Regions from separate parts of the Pseudomonas sp. NY15372 genome, predicted to be linked through region 1. Evidence: predicted binding sites of a transcription regulator. Region 1 holds the regulator's gene; the other holds the start of a gene.

Region 1 (7,817 bases):
ATGTGTCGCTGCTCGGGCTGGCGGACAGCCCGCTGACGCGCAGGGCCAGCAGCAGCAACGCCAGGATCCCGGCCAGGAGGAACAGGCCGACACCGATTTCCAGGGTGCGGTTTTGCATCAGAAATCTCCAAACATCAAGGCGGTCAGAATAAAGTCCAGACCCAGGACTGCCAACGAGGCGTAGACCACGGTCTTGGTGGTGGCACGGCTGATCCCTTCTGAGGTGGGCTCGCAGTCATACCCCTGGAATACGGCGATCCAGGTCACGACGAAGGCGAACACCAGGCTCTTGACCAGCCCGTTGAGCACGTCGTCGGTAAAGGAAACACTGTTCTGCATGTTGGCCCAGAACGAGCCTTCATAGACTCCCAGCCAGTCCACGGCGACCCAGGATCCACCCCAGATGCCGACCACGCTGAAGATCAGCGCCAGCAACGGCAGCGAGATGAACCCAGCCCACAGGCGTGGGGCGACGATGTACTTGAGCGGGTCGACGCCGATCATCTCAAGGCTCGACAACTGCTCGGTGGACTTCATGTTGCCGATCTCGGCGGTCAAGGCCGAACCCGCGCGGCCGGCGAACAGCAAGGCGGTGACCACAGGCCCCAGCTCACGCAGCAGGGTCAGGGCGATCATCTGCCCCACGGCCTGCTCGGAGCCGTACTTGGTGAGGATGCTGTAGCCCTGCAGCGACAGCACCATGCCGATGAAGACGCCGGAGACGACGATGATGGCCAGCGACAGCACGCCCACCGCATAGAGCTGCTTGACCAGCAGCTGGAAGCTGCCGCCGATGCCGCCGCGCCCGCCCAGGGCATGGCCAAGGAACAGGCAGGAACGGCCTAGCACGGCCAGAACGTCGATGGCCGCGCGGCCGAACAGGCGGATACGTTCGAGTACGGATTTTCTGCGCATCACCGCGCTCCCAGCAGGTCGGCGCGATAGTCAGGCGCAGGGAAGTGGAAAGGCACCGGGCCGTCCGGGTCGCCCTTCATGAATTGGCGGATACGCGGGTTGTCCGAGCCCATCAGCTCGTCGGGCGTGCCCTGCCCCAGCACCTGGCCATCCCCCACCACATAGATATAGTCGGCGATGCTCGCGGTTTCGGCCAAGTCGTGGGATACCACGATACTGGTGATGCCCAGGGCATCGTTGAGCAGGCGGATCAGGCGCACGAGCACGCCCATGGCGATCGGGTCCTGGCCGACGAACGGTTCATCGTACATGAGGATCTGCGGGTCCAGCGCGATCGCCCGGGCCAGCGCTACGCGGCGCTTCATGCCGCCGGAAAGTTCATCCGGCATCAGATCGATGGCACCGCGCAGGCCCACGGCCTGCAGCTTCATCAGGACGATGTCGCGAATCATCTCGTCCGACAGCTGGGTATGGACCCGCAATGGAAAGGCGACGTTCTCGAATACGTCAAGATCGGTGAACAGGGCGCCGCTCTGGAACAATACGCCCATCTGCTTGCGCGCATCGAACAGGTCGCCCCGCGACAGGGTCGGCAGGTTCTGCCCGGCGACCCAGACTTCGCCGCCCGAAGGGCGCAACTGTGCGCCCATCAGGCGCAACAGCGTGGTCTTGCCGCACCCGGAAGGCCCCATGATGCCGGTGACCTTGCCACGGGGGATGCGTATGTCCACATTGCTGAAAATGCTGCGCGAACCGCGCTTGAAGGAAACCCCCTTCAACTCGACCGCGTAGGCGCTATCCACACTCATCTAGACTCCTTGCGATGCAGCCTCGTCTCAATGGACGCCTGCCCTCTTCATGAAGGCACACGCGCCAACGGCGGGCCGAATAGCGGCGAACTATAGCACCGCTGCAAGGTGCGCCCCAAGGCCATCACGCAGGCTGTTCAGGCCAACGACAGCCAGTACGACAATCGATGGATGAGCCTTTCGTACATTGCAGCTATAATCGGCGCCTTTTTATCAGACATTGCTTTTCGACATGAGCCAATCCAGCGAGCTGATCCAATCCGCCCAGCGCACCCTGCGCCTGGAACTCGAAGCCGTAGAGGGCCTGCTGCCGCGTATCGACGACAACTTCGTCAAGGCCTGCGAGCTGATCCTGGCCAGCACGGGCCGGGTCGTCGTCCTCGGCATGGGCAAGTCGGGCCACATCGGCAACAAGATCGCCGCGACCCTGGCCAGCACCGGCACGCCGGCGTTCTTCGTGCACCCGGCCGAAGCCAGCCATGGCGACATGGGCATGATCACTCGTGATGACGTCATCCTGGCCCTGTCCAACTCCGGCAGCACCGCCGAGATCGTCACCCTGCTGCCGCTGATCAAGCGCCTGGGCATCCAGATGATCAGCCTCACCGGCAACCCCGACTCGCCCCTGGCCCAGGCCGCCGAGGTCAACCTCGACGCCAGCGTCGCCCAGGAGGCCTGCCCGCTGAACCTGGCACCCACCTCCTCCACCACCGCGGCCCTGGTCCTGGGCGACGCCCTGGCCATCGCGCTGCTCGAGGCTCGCGGCTTCACCGCCGAGGACTTTGCCTTCTCCCACCCGGGCGGTGCCCTGGGCCGTCGCTTGCTGCTGAAGGTGGAAAACGTCATGCACACCGGCGAGGCGCTGCCGATCGTGCAGCGTGGCACTCTGCTCAAGGACGCCCTGGTAGAGATGTCGCGCAAGAGCCTGGTGGGCATGACCGTGGTCCTGGAAGCCGACGGCCGCCTGGCCGGGGTGTTCACCGACGGCGACCTGCGCCGCGCCCTGGAACGCAACATCGACGTGCACAAGACCATCATCGACCAGGTGATGACCGTGCACGGCAAGACCGCCCGCGCCGAGATGCTCGCCGCCGAGGCCCTGCGCATCATGGAAGACAACAAGATCAACGCACTGGTGGTGGTCGACCAGAACGACCGCCCGACCGGCGCCTTGAACATGCATGACCTGCTGCGCGCAGGCGTGATGTGATGGAGGACAACACGATGAACCCGGATCTGCTGCAACGCGGCAAAGCCATCAAGCTGGCGGTCTTCGACGTCGACGGCGTGCTCACCGATGGGCGCCTGTACTTCCTCGAGGACGGCAGCGAGTTCAAGACCTTCAACACCCTCGACGGCCATGGCATCAAGATGCTCATGGCTTCGGGCGTGACCACCGCTATCATCAGCGGGCGCAAGACGCCGGTGGTCGAGCGCCGGGCCCGCAACCTCGGCATCCCACACCTGTTCCAGGGCCGCGAGGACAAACTTGTGGTGCTCGACGGCCTGCTCGCCGAACTGGGCCTAAGCTATGAACAGGTCGCCTACCTGGGCGACGACCTGCCCGACCTGCCGGTGATCCGTCGCGTAGGCCTGGGCATGGCAGTGGCCAGCGCCGCACCGTTCGTTCGCCAGCACGCCCATGGTGTGACCCAGGCCCGCGGCGGCGAAGGCGCAGCCCGAGAGTTCTGTGAATTGATCATGCAGGCCCAGGGCAACCTGGACGCTGCCAACGCCAACTACCTCTAAGGCCGCACATGTTCAGCAAGAAAGCCCGAAATATCGTGCTGCTCGGTGCGATCGCCGCACTGCTGGTGGCGGTCGGCTACTGGAACATCAGCCCCGAGAGCTTCCTCGACAAGCCCGTGGCCCAGGTCGACGAAAGCGCCATCGACTACTACGCGATCAACGCCCACAGCGTGCAGTTCATGCCGGACGGCAAGATGCAGTACGAGATGACCGCCGACAAGGTCGAGCACCTAAAGGCCAGCGAAGTCTCCCTGCTGACCAAGCCCGACCTGCACTTGTACCGCGGTACCCAGTACCCATGGCACGTGCAGAGCGAGCGCGCCGAGGTCAACCCGGACGGCACCGAGGTCGAACTCATCGAGAAGGTCCGCGTGGCCCGCACCGATGAAAAGCAGCGCGAAATGATCGTCACCACGTCCCGCATGACCGTGTTCCCGCAGAAGCAATATGCGCAGACCGAGCAAGCCGTTAGAATCGACGGCGCCGGTGGGACCACTACGGGCAAAGGAATGAAAGCGTATTTGAAAGACGGCAGGATGGACCTGCTGTCCAACGTAAGAGGACAGTATGAGGCTCGTTAAAACCCTCCCCTTTTTGCTCAGCCTGAGCGCGGCACTGGGAAGCGCGAGCGCCTTGGCCCTGCCCAACGATCGTGACCAGCCTATCCGCATCCAGGCCGACAACGCTCACCTGGACGACAAGCAAGGCGTAGCCACCTATACCGGCGACGTGATCATCACCCAGGGCTCGATGATGATCAAAGGCAACACCGTGACCATCACCCGCGCCGCCTCCGGCGATATCGACGTGGTCACCTCGGTGGGCAACCTGGCGTATTTCGAGCAGCAGCAGAGCACCGCCAAGCCCGACAAGATGAAAGGCTGGGCCGTGACCATCCAGTACCAGGCGCAGAAGGACATGGTGATCCTCACCGACCGCGCCAAGGTCGAGAACGAAGGCAACACCACCGAAGGCGAGAAGATCGTCTACAACACCAAGACCCAGGTGGCCACCGCCGGTCGTGGTGGCAATGTGACCTCGCCGCGTCAGCGCATCGACATGGTGATTCAGCCGAAGAAGAAGGCCGAGTAAATGGCAACCCTCAAAGCCCAGCACCTGGCCAAGAGCTACAAGGGCCGCCAGGTCGTCCGCGACGTCAGCCTGTCGATCGACAGCGGCCAGATCGTCGGCCTGCTCGGCCCCAATGGCGCCGGCAAGACCACCTGCTTCTACATGATCGTCGGCCTGGTCCGCGCCGACCAGGGCCGCGTGCTGATCGACAACCTGGATGTCAGCCACCAGCCCATGCATGGCCGCGCCCGCGCCGGCATCGGCTATCTGCCCCAGGAAGCCTCGATCTTCCGCAAGCTGTCGGTGGCCGACAACATCATGGCCATCCTCGAGACCCGCAAGGACCTCGACCGCGACGGCCGCCGCAAGGAGCTGGAAAGCCTGCTGCAGGAGTTCCATATCAGCCACATCCGTGACAACCTCGGCATGAGCCTCTCCGGTGGCGAACGCCGCCGCGTCGAGATCGCACGGGCCCTGGCCACCGCGCCGAAGTTCATCCTGCTGGACGAACCCTTCGCCGGTGTCGACCCGATTTCCGTGGGCGATATCAAGCAGATCATCCATCACCTCAAGGCCAAGGGTATCGGTGTACTGATCACCGACCACAACGTCCGCGAGACGCTCGATATCTGCGAGACCGCCTACATCGTCAACGATGGACAACTGATCGCCGAAGGCGATGCCGAGACGATCCTGGCCAACGACCTGGTCAAGGAAGTCTACCTGGGCCACGAGTTCCGACTCTGAGCCCGGAGTCTGCCTGGGCACTGCTGCAAATGTTGCAGTGCTCTAGGCAAACGCTACAATTTCAGGCATATAACTTGCTTAAAATTGGCGCCCCGGCGCCCTTCGTGTAGTGGATGGCGCATGCGCGCCGGCGAACAAGGTATTAAGCCCCAGCCATGAAACCATCGCTCGTCCTAAAAATGGGCCAGCAACTGACGATGACACCGCAGTTGCAACAGGCCATCCGTCTGCTCCAGCTCTCCACCCTGGACCTCCAACAGGAAATTCAGGAAGCGCTGGAATCCAATCCGATGCTCGAACGTCAGGAAGACGGCGACGACTTCGACAACAGCGACCCCATGGCCGACAACGCCGAGAGCAAGCCCGTCGCCGAAGCCCAGGACAACAGTTTCCAGGAAAGCACGGCCAACGCCGAAACCCTGGAAGAAGGCGAATGGAACGAACGCATCCCCAACGAACTGCCCGTGGACACGGCCTGGGAAGACATCTACCAGACCAGTGCCAGCAGCCTGCCGGCCAGCGATGACGACGAGTGGGACTTCACCACCCGCACCTCCACCGGCGAGAGCCTGCAGAGCCACCTGCTGTGGCAGTTGAACCTGGCACCGATGTCCGACACCGACCGGCTCATCGCCGTGACCTTGATCGACAGCATCAACGGCCAGGGTTATCTGGAGGACAGCCTCGAGGAGATCTGCGCAGGCTTCGACCCCGAGCTGGATATCGAACTGGATGAAGTGGAGGCCGTACTGCACCGCATCCAGCAGTTCGAGCCCGCCGGCATCGGTGCACGCAACCTCGGCGAATGCCTGTTGCTGCAACTGCGCCAGTTGCCAGCCAACACGCCGTGGATGGCCGAGGCCCAGCGCCTGGTCACCGATTTCATCGACCTGCTCGGCAGCCGCGACTACAGCCAGCTGATGCGCCGCATGAAGCTCAAGGAAGATGAACTGCGCCAGGTCATCGAACTGGTACAGAGCCTCAACCCGCGCCCAGGCTCGCAGATCGAGTCCAGCGAGCCGGAGTACGTGGTGCCGGATGTCATCGTGCGCAAGGACAACGACCGCTGGTTGGTGGAACTCAACCAAGAAGCGATCCCCCGCCTGCGGGTCAACCCGCAATACGCAGGTTTCGTCCGCCGCGCCGACACCAGCGCCGACAACACGTTCATGCGCAACCAGTTGCAGGAGGCGCGCTGGTTCATCAAGAGCCTGCAGAGCCGCAACGAAACGCTGATGAAGGTCGCCACGCAAATCGTCGAACACCAACGCGGCTTCCTCGATCAGGGCGACGAGGCGATGAAGCCGCTGGTACTGCATGACATCGCCGAAGCGGTGGGCATGCACGAGTCGACCATTTCCCGGGTCACCACGCAGAAATACATGCACACCCCGCGTGGCATCTACGAATTGAAATACTTTTTCTCGAGCCATGTGAGCACCTCCGAAGGCGGTGAATGCTCGTCTACGGCGATCCGCGCGATCATCAAGAAACTGGTTGCAGCGGAAAATCAGAAAAAGCCATTGAGTGACAGCAAGATCGCTGGTTTACTGGAGGCACAAGGCATCCAGGTAGCCCGTCGCACCGTCGCCAAGTACCGCGAGTCCCTCGGCATCGCACCGTCGAGCGAGCGCAAGCGACTGATGTAGCCCCTGGCTGTGCCATAGCGTTTCAGTGGCAGGTGCAATACCTGCCCTTTATGCACGGGCAACAAAGGAGAAGCTGTATGCAAGTCAACATCAGTGGACAGCATGTAGAAGTCACCCAACCACTGCGTGAGTACGTACTCGAGAAGCTCGCCCGGGTGGAAGGACATTTCGACAAGATCACCAACGTCACGGTGATCATGAAAGTCGAGAAACTGCAGCAGAAGGTCGAGGCCACGCTCCAGATTCCCGGCGGAGAAGTGGTTGCCAACGCCGAACACCAAGACATGTATGCAGCGATCGACGCCCTGGCTGACAAGCTCGACCGCCAACTGAAAAAACATAAGGAAAAACAGCAAAGCCTGCTGCAAGGTGCAGCCGCCCGCTGATCCCTCTCATCCATGATCCGACTTGAAACCATCCTGACCCCCGGCCGTTCCCTCGTGAACGTGCCGGGCGGCAGTAAGAAGCGCGCCCTGGAAAAGGTCGCCAACCTGATCGCCGAGCAAATTCCCGAACTGGAGATGCAAGACGTCTTCGATAAACTGATTGCCCGCGAGAAACTGGGTTCCACCGGCTTCGGCAATGGCATCGCCATTCCCCACTGCCGGCTCGAAGGCTGCACGGCCCCCGTCAGCGCCCTGCTGCACCTGGATGCTCCTATCGACTACGACGCCATCGATGGCGCGCCCGTGGACCTGCTGTTCGTCCTGCTGGTGCCGGAAGCTGCCACCGATGCGCACCTTGAACTGCTGCGCCAGATCGCCAGCATGCTCGATCGCAAGGAGGTTCGCGATCGCCTGCGTGCCGCCGACAGCAGCGAGGCCCTGTACCAGGTAGTCCTGGACGCACAGAACGAGCACTGAACATGCGCCTGATC
Region 2 (7,817 bases), on a different contig from region 1:
CTCCAGGTTCTGGTGCGTGGCGGCGATGATGCGCACGTCGACCTTGACCGGTACATGGCCGCCAACCCGATAGAACTCGCCATCGGCCAACACCCGCAGCAGGCGCGTCTGGGTGTCGGCGGGCATGTCGCCGATCTCGTCGAGGAACAGCGTGCCGCCGTCGGCCTGCTCGAAGCGGCCACGACGCAGGTTGGCCGCGCCGGTGAAGGCACCTTTCTCGTGGCCGAACAATTCGGACTCCATCAGGTCCTTCGGGATCGCCGCCATGTTCAGTGCGATGAACGGCGATGCCGCGCGCGGGCTGTGGCGGTGCAGCGCATGGGCCACCAGCTCCTTGCCGGTGCCGGACTCGCCGTTGATCAGCACGGTGATGTTGGAGTGGCTGAGCCGGCCGATGGCACGGAACACCTCCTGCATCGCCGGCGCCTCGCCGATGATCTCCGGCGTGCGGGCCAGGCTTGTCGGCACGTCGAGCGCCTGTTGCTCCTGGGCGTGCTGGTTAGCGCGCTTGACCAGCGCGACGGCTTCGTCCACGTCGAATGGCTTGGGCAGGTATTCGAAGGCGCCGCCCTGGTAGGACGCCACGGCGCTGTCCAGGTCGGAATGGGCGGTCATGATGATGACCGGCAGGCGCGGGTGCTGTTCGCGGATCTGGGCGAGCAAGTCCAGCCCACTGGTGCCAGGCATACGGATATCGGAAATGATCACATCCGGTTGTTGCCGGGCCAGGCGGCCCATGACTCCGTCGGCGCTGTCGAAGCTCTGGGTGGTCATGCCTTCTTGTTGCAGGGCTTTTTCCAGTACCCAGCGGATGGAGCGGTCATCGTCGACGATCCAGACGGTTTCACTTCGGCTCATGAGGCGGTGGCTCCTTGTTCCAGGGGCAGGAAGATCGAGAAGGTGGTATGGCCAGGGTGGCTGTCACATTCGATCAGGCCCTGGTGCTGGCTGATGATGTTCTGGGTGATGGCCAGGCCCAGCCCGGTACCGTCCGGGCGCCCACTGACCATCGGGTAGAAGAGGGTGTCTTGCAGCTCGGCGGGGATGCCCGGGCCGTTGTCGGTGATCTCGATCCGTGCGACCAGGCGATGGCGGATATGGCCAATGGTGAACTGGCGCACCGCGCGGCTGCGCAGGGTGATGCGGCCCAGGCGCAGTTCGTTCTGCCCGCCGATCGCCTGCATGGCGTTGCGCACGATGTTGAGCACCGCCTGGATCATCTGTTCGCGATCGATCAGCACGTCCGGCAGGCTCGGGTCGTAGTCGCGCACCAATGTGATGCCACCCTGGCTTTCGGCCTCCACCAAGCTGCAGACGCGCTCCAGTACTTCATGGATATTGGTCATGGCCAGCGATGGCAGTTTGTTCGAGCCGAGCATGCGGTCGACCAGGTTTCGCAGGCGGTCGGCTTCCTCGATGATCACGTTGGTGTAGTCGCGCAAATCGTCATGGGGCAGTTCGCGTGACAGCAGTTGCGCCGCGCCACGGATGCCGCCCAGCGGGTTCTTGATCTCGTGGGCCAGCCCGCGCACCAGCATCTTGGTGGTCTCCTGCTTGCTCAGCTGGGCCTCTTCCTTGGTGATGCGCAGCAGCCGGTCGCGCGGGTGGACCTCCAGCAGCAGCAAGGTCTGGCCCTGGTGCAGGATCGGCGTGACGGCATAGTCCACGGTAATGGCCTGACCGGTCAGGGAGGTGAGCTGGGCTTCGCGCTTGGTGAACGGGTGCGCCTGCTCCACGGCCTGACGCAGGGAGTTGAGCGCTTCGGTCGATTCGGTGAACAACTCACTGATGAATTGCCCATGGCTGCGCTGCCCGCTGACCGCCAGCAGCATTTCCGCCGCCGGGTTCATGTACTCCAGGCGCAGTTCGGCATTGAGCAGAAGCGTGGCCGTGGTCAGGTTGTCCAGGAGCAGCCGGTGCTGTGCATCGCTGATAGTCATGGCGTCTTGGACCTCTATTTGGGCGCGTGTTGGCTCGTGGGTAGGCCCCGGCTGGGCTGGGGCGCGCGCGGGTGATCCTCTCGGTGCAAAGGAAAATGCAAGAAACAAACCAAGGCTCCGAAAAGAAGCAGATTTTCCGGATAAAGGCCTGGATTTGCGCGAAATCAGAACAAAAAGCCCTGGTTTATCGTTTCTTGTGACCTCTATTGGGATGCATCGCTGGGCATAGGACGCCGCGATGCACCAATATAGAGCATAGGGTGTTCAGCTGCGCTCGCACAGCTGCGCAGTGGCACGGACCAGGGCCAAATGGCGAGGGGTATCTTTCGAACGTTGGGCCAGGGCATCGGCCAATTGCTCGGCACACAGGGGCATGCGTTGCTGGTCGAAGCGCGCCAGGTCCTGGAGCAACTGGTCCTGCAGGTTATCCAGTTGCGGGCGAATTTCGCTGGCAAGGTCGCGGCGCTGGGTATCGGGCGCCTGGCGTTGTTGGTGCCATGTGTTGAGGTAGTGGTATTGCAGCAGCTTGTTGGCTTCGATCTGGTCGGCGAAGAAGGTTTCGGCGCGTTCGGCGTTCAGGTCATAGGTCAGCGCAGCCTGGCGCACGTTGGCCAGCACGTCCTGCTCGCGCTGCGGTGCGTGTACCGGTTGACGCGTGTCCCATTTGTGCAGGGCTACGGCCTCGGCGATGTCGAGTCGATGATCGATGGCGTCGATCAGGCGAGTCAGGGAGGAGGAGGCATCGAGGGTTGCCGCGCAACCTGTCAAGCTGATCGCGCCGGTCAGGGCGAGGAGGGGGATGAGGCGCATGTTGCTCTCCTGAAGTCGGGAGAACCGAGTGTGGCCAGTCGCTCAGGTGTGGCGGGTAGGGCCATTCCGAAATGCTTGAGTGTAAAAGCAGAAACGGCCTCCAAGGGAGGCCGTTCCGAGGGTGCAGCTTACATTACACGCTGTAGTACAGGTCGTATTCCAGCGGGTGAACGAAGGTACGGACCTTGATTTCTTCTTCGGACTTCAGCTCGATGTAGGCATCGATGAAGTCGTCGGAGAACACGCCGCCCTTGGTCAGGAAGGCGCGGCCCTTGTCCAGCTCTTCCAGGGCTTCCTTCAGGCTGCCGCAAACCTGCGGGATTTCCTTGGCCTCTTCAGGCGGCAGGTCGTACAGGTTCTTGTCGGCGGCATCGCCTGGGTGGATCTTGTTCTGGATGCCATCCAGGCCGGCCATCAGCAGGGCGGCGAAGCACAGGTACGGGTTGGCCGCCGGGTCCGGGAAGCGCGCTTCGATACGGCGGGCTTTCGGGCTGGAAACGTACGGGATACGGATCGAGGCCGAACGGTTACGGGCCGAGTAGGCCAGCATGACCGGGGCTTCGAAGCCTGGCACCAGACGCTTGTAGGAGTTGGTGGCCGGGTTGGTGAAGCCGTTCAGTGCCTTGCCGTGCTTGATGATGCCGCCGATGAAGTACAGGGCGGTGTCGGACAGGCCGGCATAGCCTTCGCCGGAGAAGGTGTTCTTGCCGTCCTTGGAGATCGACATGTGAACGTGCATGCCCGAGCCGTTGTCGCCGTACAGCGGCTTAGGCATGAAGGTAGCGGTCTTGCCGTAGGCGTCAGCCACGTTGTGCACGCAGTACTTCAGGGTCTGGACTTCGTCAGCTTTGGTGACCAGGGTGTTGAATTTCACACCGATTTCGTTCTGGCCGGCAGTGGCCACTTCGTGGTGGTGAACTTCGATGACCAGGCCCATTTCTTCCATGGCGTTGCACATGGCAGTACGGATTTCGTGGTCGTGGTCGCACGGCGGAACCGGGAAATAGCCGCCCTTGACGGCTGGGCGGTGGCCCTTGTTGCCGCCTTCGACGTCCTGGTCGGTCATCCAGGAACCTTGTTCGGAGTAGATCTTGAACATGGAGCCGGAGATGTCGGACTTGAACTTGACCTGGTCGAAGATGAAGAACTCAGGCTCCGGGCCGACGAACACGGTGTCGCCGATGCCGGTGGTCTTGAGGTATTCCTCGGCGCGCTTGGCGATGGCGCGTGGGTCGCGGTCGTAGCCTTGCATGGTGGACGGTTCGACTACGTCGCAGACCAGGATCAGGGTCGGCTCTTCGGTGAACGGGTCCAGGACGGCGGACGCGTCGTCCGGCATCAGGATCATGTCGGAGGCTTCGATGCCTTTCCAGCCTTCGATGGACGAGCCGTCGAACATTTTGCCGGCTTCGAAGAAGTCGTCTTCCAGCGCATCGCGAGCGGGCATGGTGACGTGGTGCTGTTTGCCTTTGGTGTCCGTGAAACGCAGATCAATCCACTTGACGTCATGATCTTTGATGAGTTGAACCGACTTCGACATGTTGTCCTCCGGATGGTCTAGGGCGCGGTGGGCCGCTGCCCTGGAAAAAGGGTGTCGCCGGGCGCGGATAGTCGGCCAAGCTTACCTGCCTCACAAGAGAGCAATTTGCATGCCAGTGCCCGAAAATGGCGAGGGTGAGATAAAAGGGGGCGTTGGCGGGCATTTTGTTCTAGGGGTGCCTTGGGAAATGCACTCATAAGATGCGTTATTTCGAGGTGGCGCACCATTGTGGTGCGCGCTCGTCCCATCGCGGGGCAAGCCCGCTCCCACAAAGGCCGTTGTGCGCAATTCCTTGTGGGAGCGGGCTTGCCCCGCGATGGGGCCCGCGCAGGCAACATAAAATCAATGCCCTGATCAAAAGTTGCTCAAACCTTGAGCTATTTCCGCTATAATTCGCGCCCCTCATTTTCGGCAGGCCCTGCGCGCGCTGTTAAACCAATGAAACTTATCGTCAAAGTCTTCCCTGAGATCACCATCAAGAGCCGGCCGGTGCGCAAGCGTTTCATCCGCCAGCTCGGCAAGAACATCCGCGTCGTGCTCAAGGACTTGGATCCGGAGCTCGTGGTCGATGGTGTCTGGGACAATCTCGAAGTGGTCACCCGCGTCGAGGACGAGAAGATCCAGCGCGAAATGATCGAGCGCCTGACCTGCACCCCGGGGATCACCCACTTCCTGCAGGTCGAGGAATACCCGCTGGGCGACTTCGACGACATCGTCGAGAAGTGTAAGCACCATTTTGGCCACCTGCTGGCCGGCAAGCGCTTCGCCGTGCGCTGCAAGCGTGGCGGCCACCACGACTTCACCTCGATGGACGTCGACCGCTACGTCGGCAGCCAGCTGCGCCAGCAGTGCGGTGCCACCGGCATCGACCTCAAGAACCCTGAAGTTTTGGTGCGCATCGAGATCCGCGACCAACGCCTGTACGTGATCCACAACCAGCACCAGGGCATCGGCGGTTACCCGCTGGGCGCGCTGGAGCAGACCCTGGTGCTGATGTCCGGCGGCTTCGACTCCACCGTCGCCGCCTACCAGATGATGCGCCGCGGCCTGATGACCCATTTCTGCTTCTTCAACCTCGGCGGCCGTGCCCACGAGCTCGGCGTGATGGAAGTGGCCCACTACCTGTGGAAGAAGTTCGGCAGCAGCCAGCGCGTGCTGTTCATCAGCGTGCCTTTCGAAGAAGTGGTCGGCGAGATCCTGGGCAAGGTCGACAACAGCTACATGGGCGTGACCCTCAAGCGCATGATGCTGCGCGCCGCTGCGCGCATGGCCGAGCGCCTGGAGATCGACGCCCTGGTCACCGGCGAGGCGATTTCCCAGGTGTCCAGCCAGACCCTGCCGAACCTGTCGATCATCGACTCGGCCACCGACAAGCTGGTGCTGCGCCCGCTTCTGGCCAGCCACAAGCAGGACATCATCGACACCGCCTACCAGATCGGCACTGCCGAGTTCGCCAAGCACATGCCGGAATATTGCGGCGTGATCTCGGTGAACCCGACCACCCATGCCAAGCGCCACCGCATGGAGCACGAAGAGAAGCAGTTCGACATGGCAGTGCTCGAGCGCGCCATGGAGCGTGCCAAGTTCATCTCCATCGACCACGTGATCGACGAGCTGGGCAAGGACATCGAGATCGAGGAAGTGGCCGAGGCCCTGCCGGGCCAGATCGTCCTCGACATCCGTCACCCCGATGCTCAGGAAGACGAACCTCTGGTGATCGAGGGCGTCGAAGTCCAGGCCATGCCGTTCTATGCGATCAACAGCAAGTTCAAGCACCTGGATGCCAACCGCCAGTACCTGCTGTATTGCGACAAAGGTGTGATGAGCCGCCTGCACGCACACCACCTGCTCAGTGAGGGACATGCCAATGTGCGTGTTTATCGTCCGACATAAGACCCCAGGGCTGTATGGCGGCAGCATCCGCCATCGCCCTCCCGACCACCGGGCCCGCTGAGCCGCAAACCGTACATATTCGCCGCCTACACTGGCGGCAACCGAATCCTCTGATCGAGATACAGTTGTGATCGAAAATCTGCGTAACATCGCCATCATCGCCCACGTTGACCATGGTAAAACCACCCTGGTCGACAAACTCCTGCGCCAGTCCGGCACCCTGGAGCGTAACGAGCTCAACGACGAGCGCGTGATGGACTCCAACGACCAGGAAAAAGAGCGCGGCATTACCATCCTGGCGAAGAACACCGCCATCCGCTGGAACGACTACCGCATCAACATCGTCGACACCCCCGGCCACGCCGACTTCGGCGGTGAAGTAGAGCGCGTGATGTCGATGGTCGACTCCGTGCTGCTGCTGGTCGACGCCCAGGACGGCCCGATGCCGCAAACCCGCTTCGTGACCAAGAAGGCCTTCGAAGCCGGCCTCAAGCCGATCGTCGTGATCAACAAGGTCGACCGTCCGGGCGCGCGTCCTGACTGGGTTCTGGACCAGATCTTCGACCTGTTCGACAACCTCGGCGCCACCGACGACCAGCTGGACTTCCAGGTTGTCTACGCCTCGGCCCTGAACGGCATCGCCGGTCTCGACCACACCGACATGGCCGAAGACATGACCCCGCTGTACCAGGCCATCGTCGACCACGTGCCGGCACCGACCGTCGACGTCGACGGCCCGTTCCAGATGCAGATCTCCGCACTGGACTACAACAGCTTCCTGGGCGTAATCGGCGTTGGCCGTATCGCCCGTGGCCGCGTCAAGCCGAACACCCCGGTCGTCGCCATCGACACCGAAGGCAAGAAGCGCAACGGCCGTATCCTCAAGCTGATGGGCCACCACGGCCTGCACCGCGTCGACGTCGAAGAAGCCACCGCGGGCGACATCGTCTGCATCAGCGGTTTCGACGAGCTGTTCATCTCCGACACCCTGTGCGACATGAACCACGTCGAAGCGATGAAGCCGCTGACCGTCGACGAGCCGACCGTTTCGATGACCTTCCAGGTCAACGACTCGCCGTTCTGCGGCAAGGAAGGCAAGTTCGTCACCAGCCGCAACATCAAAGAGCGTCTGGACAAAGAGCTGCTGTACAACGTTGCCCTGCGCGTCGAAGAAGGCGACTCGGCCGACAAGTTCAAGGTCTCTGGCCGTGGTGAGCTGCACCTGTCGGTCCTGATCGAAACCATGCGCCGCGAAGGCTTCGAGATGGCCGTGGGCCGTCCTGAGGTGATCATCCGCGAAGTCAATGGCGTCAAGCAGGAGCCGTTCGAGAACGTCACCATCGATATCCCTGAAGAGTCCCAGGGCAAGGTCATGGAAGAAATGGGCCTGCGTAAGGGCGACCTGACCAACATGGCGCCGGATGGCAAGGGCCGTGTGCGCCTGGAGTACAACGTTCCGGCCCGTGGCCTGATCGGCTTCCGCAACCAGTTCCTGACCCTGACCAACGGTGCAGGCATCCTGACCTCGATCTTCGATCGCTACGACACCATGAAGCCAGGCACCATGTCGGGCCGTCTGAACGGTGTTCTGGTCTCGATCGAGACCGGCAAGGCCCTGACCTACTCGCTGGAAA

The links. The regulator sigma-54, encoded in region 1, starts transcription at its own class of promoters, with help from an activator protein. The targets are predictions, from matches to a motif close to ANTGGCATNNANNTTGCTNT.
Region 2: glnA (glutamate--ammonia ligase) is a predicted target of sigma-54. The motif match lies at 4,388-4,407, and genes of this name have one in related genera.

Annotation. Positions count from the first base shown of each region.
Region 1 covers NZ_JBLUPY010000004.1:160,582-168,398, reverse strand. Annotated here, with positions in the region: gene mlaD (outer membrane lipid asymmetry maintenance protein MlaD) at 1-118, opposite strand, end outside; gene mlaE (lipid asymmetry maintenance ABC transporter permease subunit MlaE) at 118-915, opposite strand; gene ACNFG0_RS05280 (ATP-binding cassette domain-containing protein) at 915-1,724, opposite strand; gene ACNFG0_RS05275 (KpsF/GutQ family sugar-phosphate isomerase) at 1,957-2,934, shown strand; gene ACNFG0_RS05270 (KdsC family phosphatase) at 2,949-3,473, shown strand; gene lptC (LPS export ABC transporter periplasmic protein LptC) at 3,482-4,054, shown strand; gene lptA (lipopolysaccharide transport periplasmic protein LptA) at 4,041-4,565, shown strand; gene lptB (LPS export ABC transporter ATP-binding protein) at 4,566-5,291, shown strand; gene ACNFG0_RS05250 (RNA polymerase factor sigma-54) at 5,447-6,940, shown strand; gene hpf (ribosome hibernation-promoting factor, HPF/YfiA family) at 7,018-7,326, shown strand; gene ptsN (PTS IIA-like nitrogen regulatory protein PtsN) at 7,339-7,803, shown strand; gene rapZ (RNase adapter RapZ) at 7,806-7,817, shown strand, end outside.
Region 2 covers NZ_JBLUPY010000002.1:102,795-110,611, forward strand. Annotated here, with positions in the region: gene ntrC (nitrogen regulation protein NR(I)) at 1-858, opposite strand, end outside; gene glnL (nitrogen regulation protein NR(II)) at 855-1,940, opposite strand; gene ACNFG0_RS02095 (chorismate mutase) at 2,205-2,750, opposite strand; gene glnA (glutamate--ammonia ligase) at 2,884-4,290, opposite strand; gene thiI (tRNA uracil 4-sulfurtransferase ThiI) at 4,729-6,183, shown strand; gene typA (translational GTPase TypA) at 6,311-7,817, shown strand, end outside.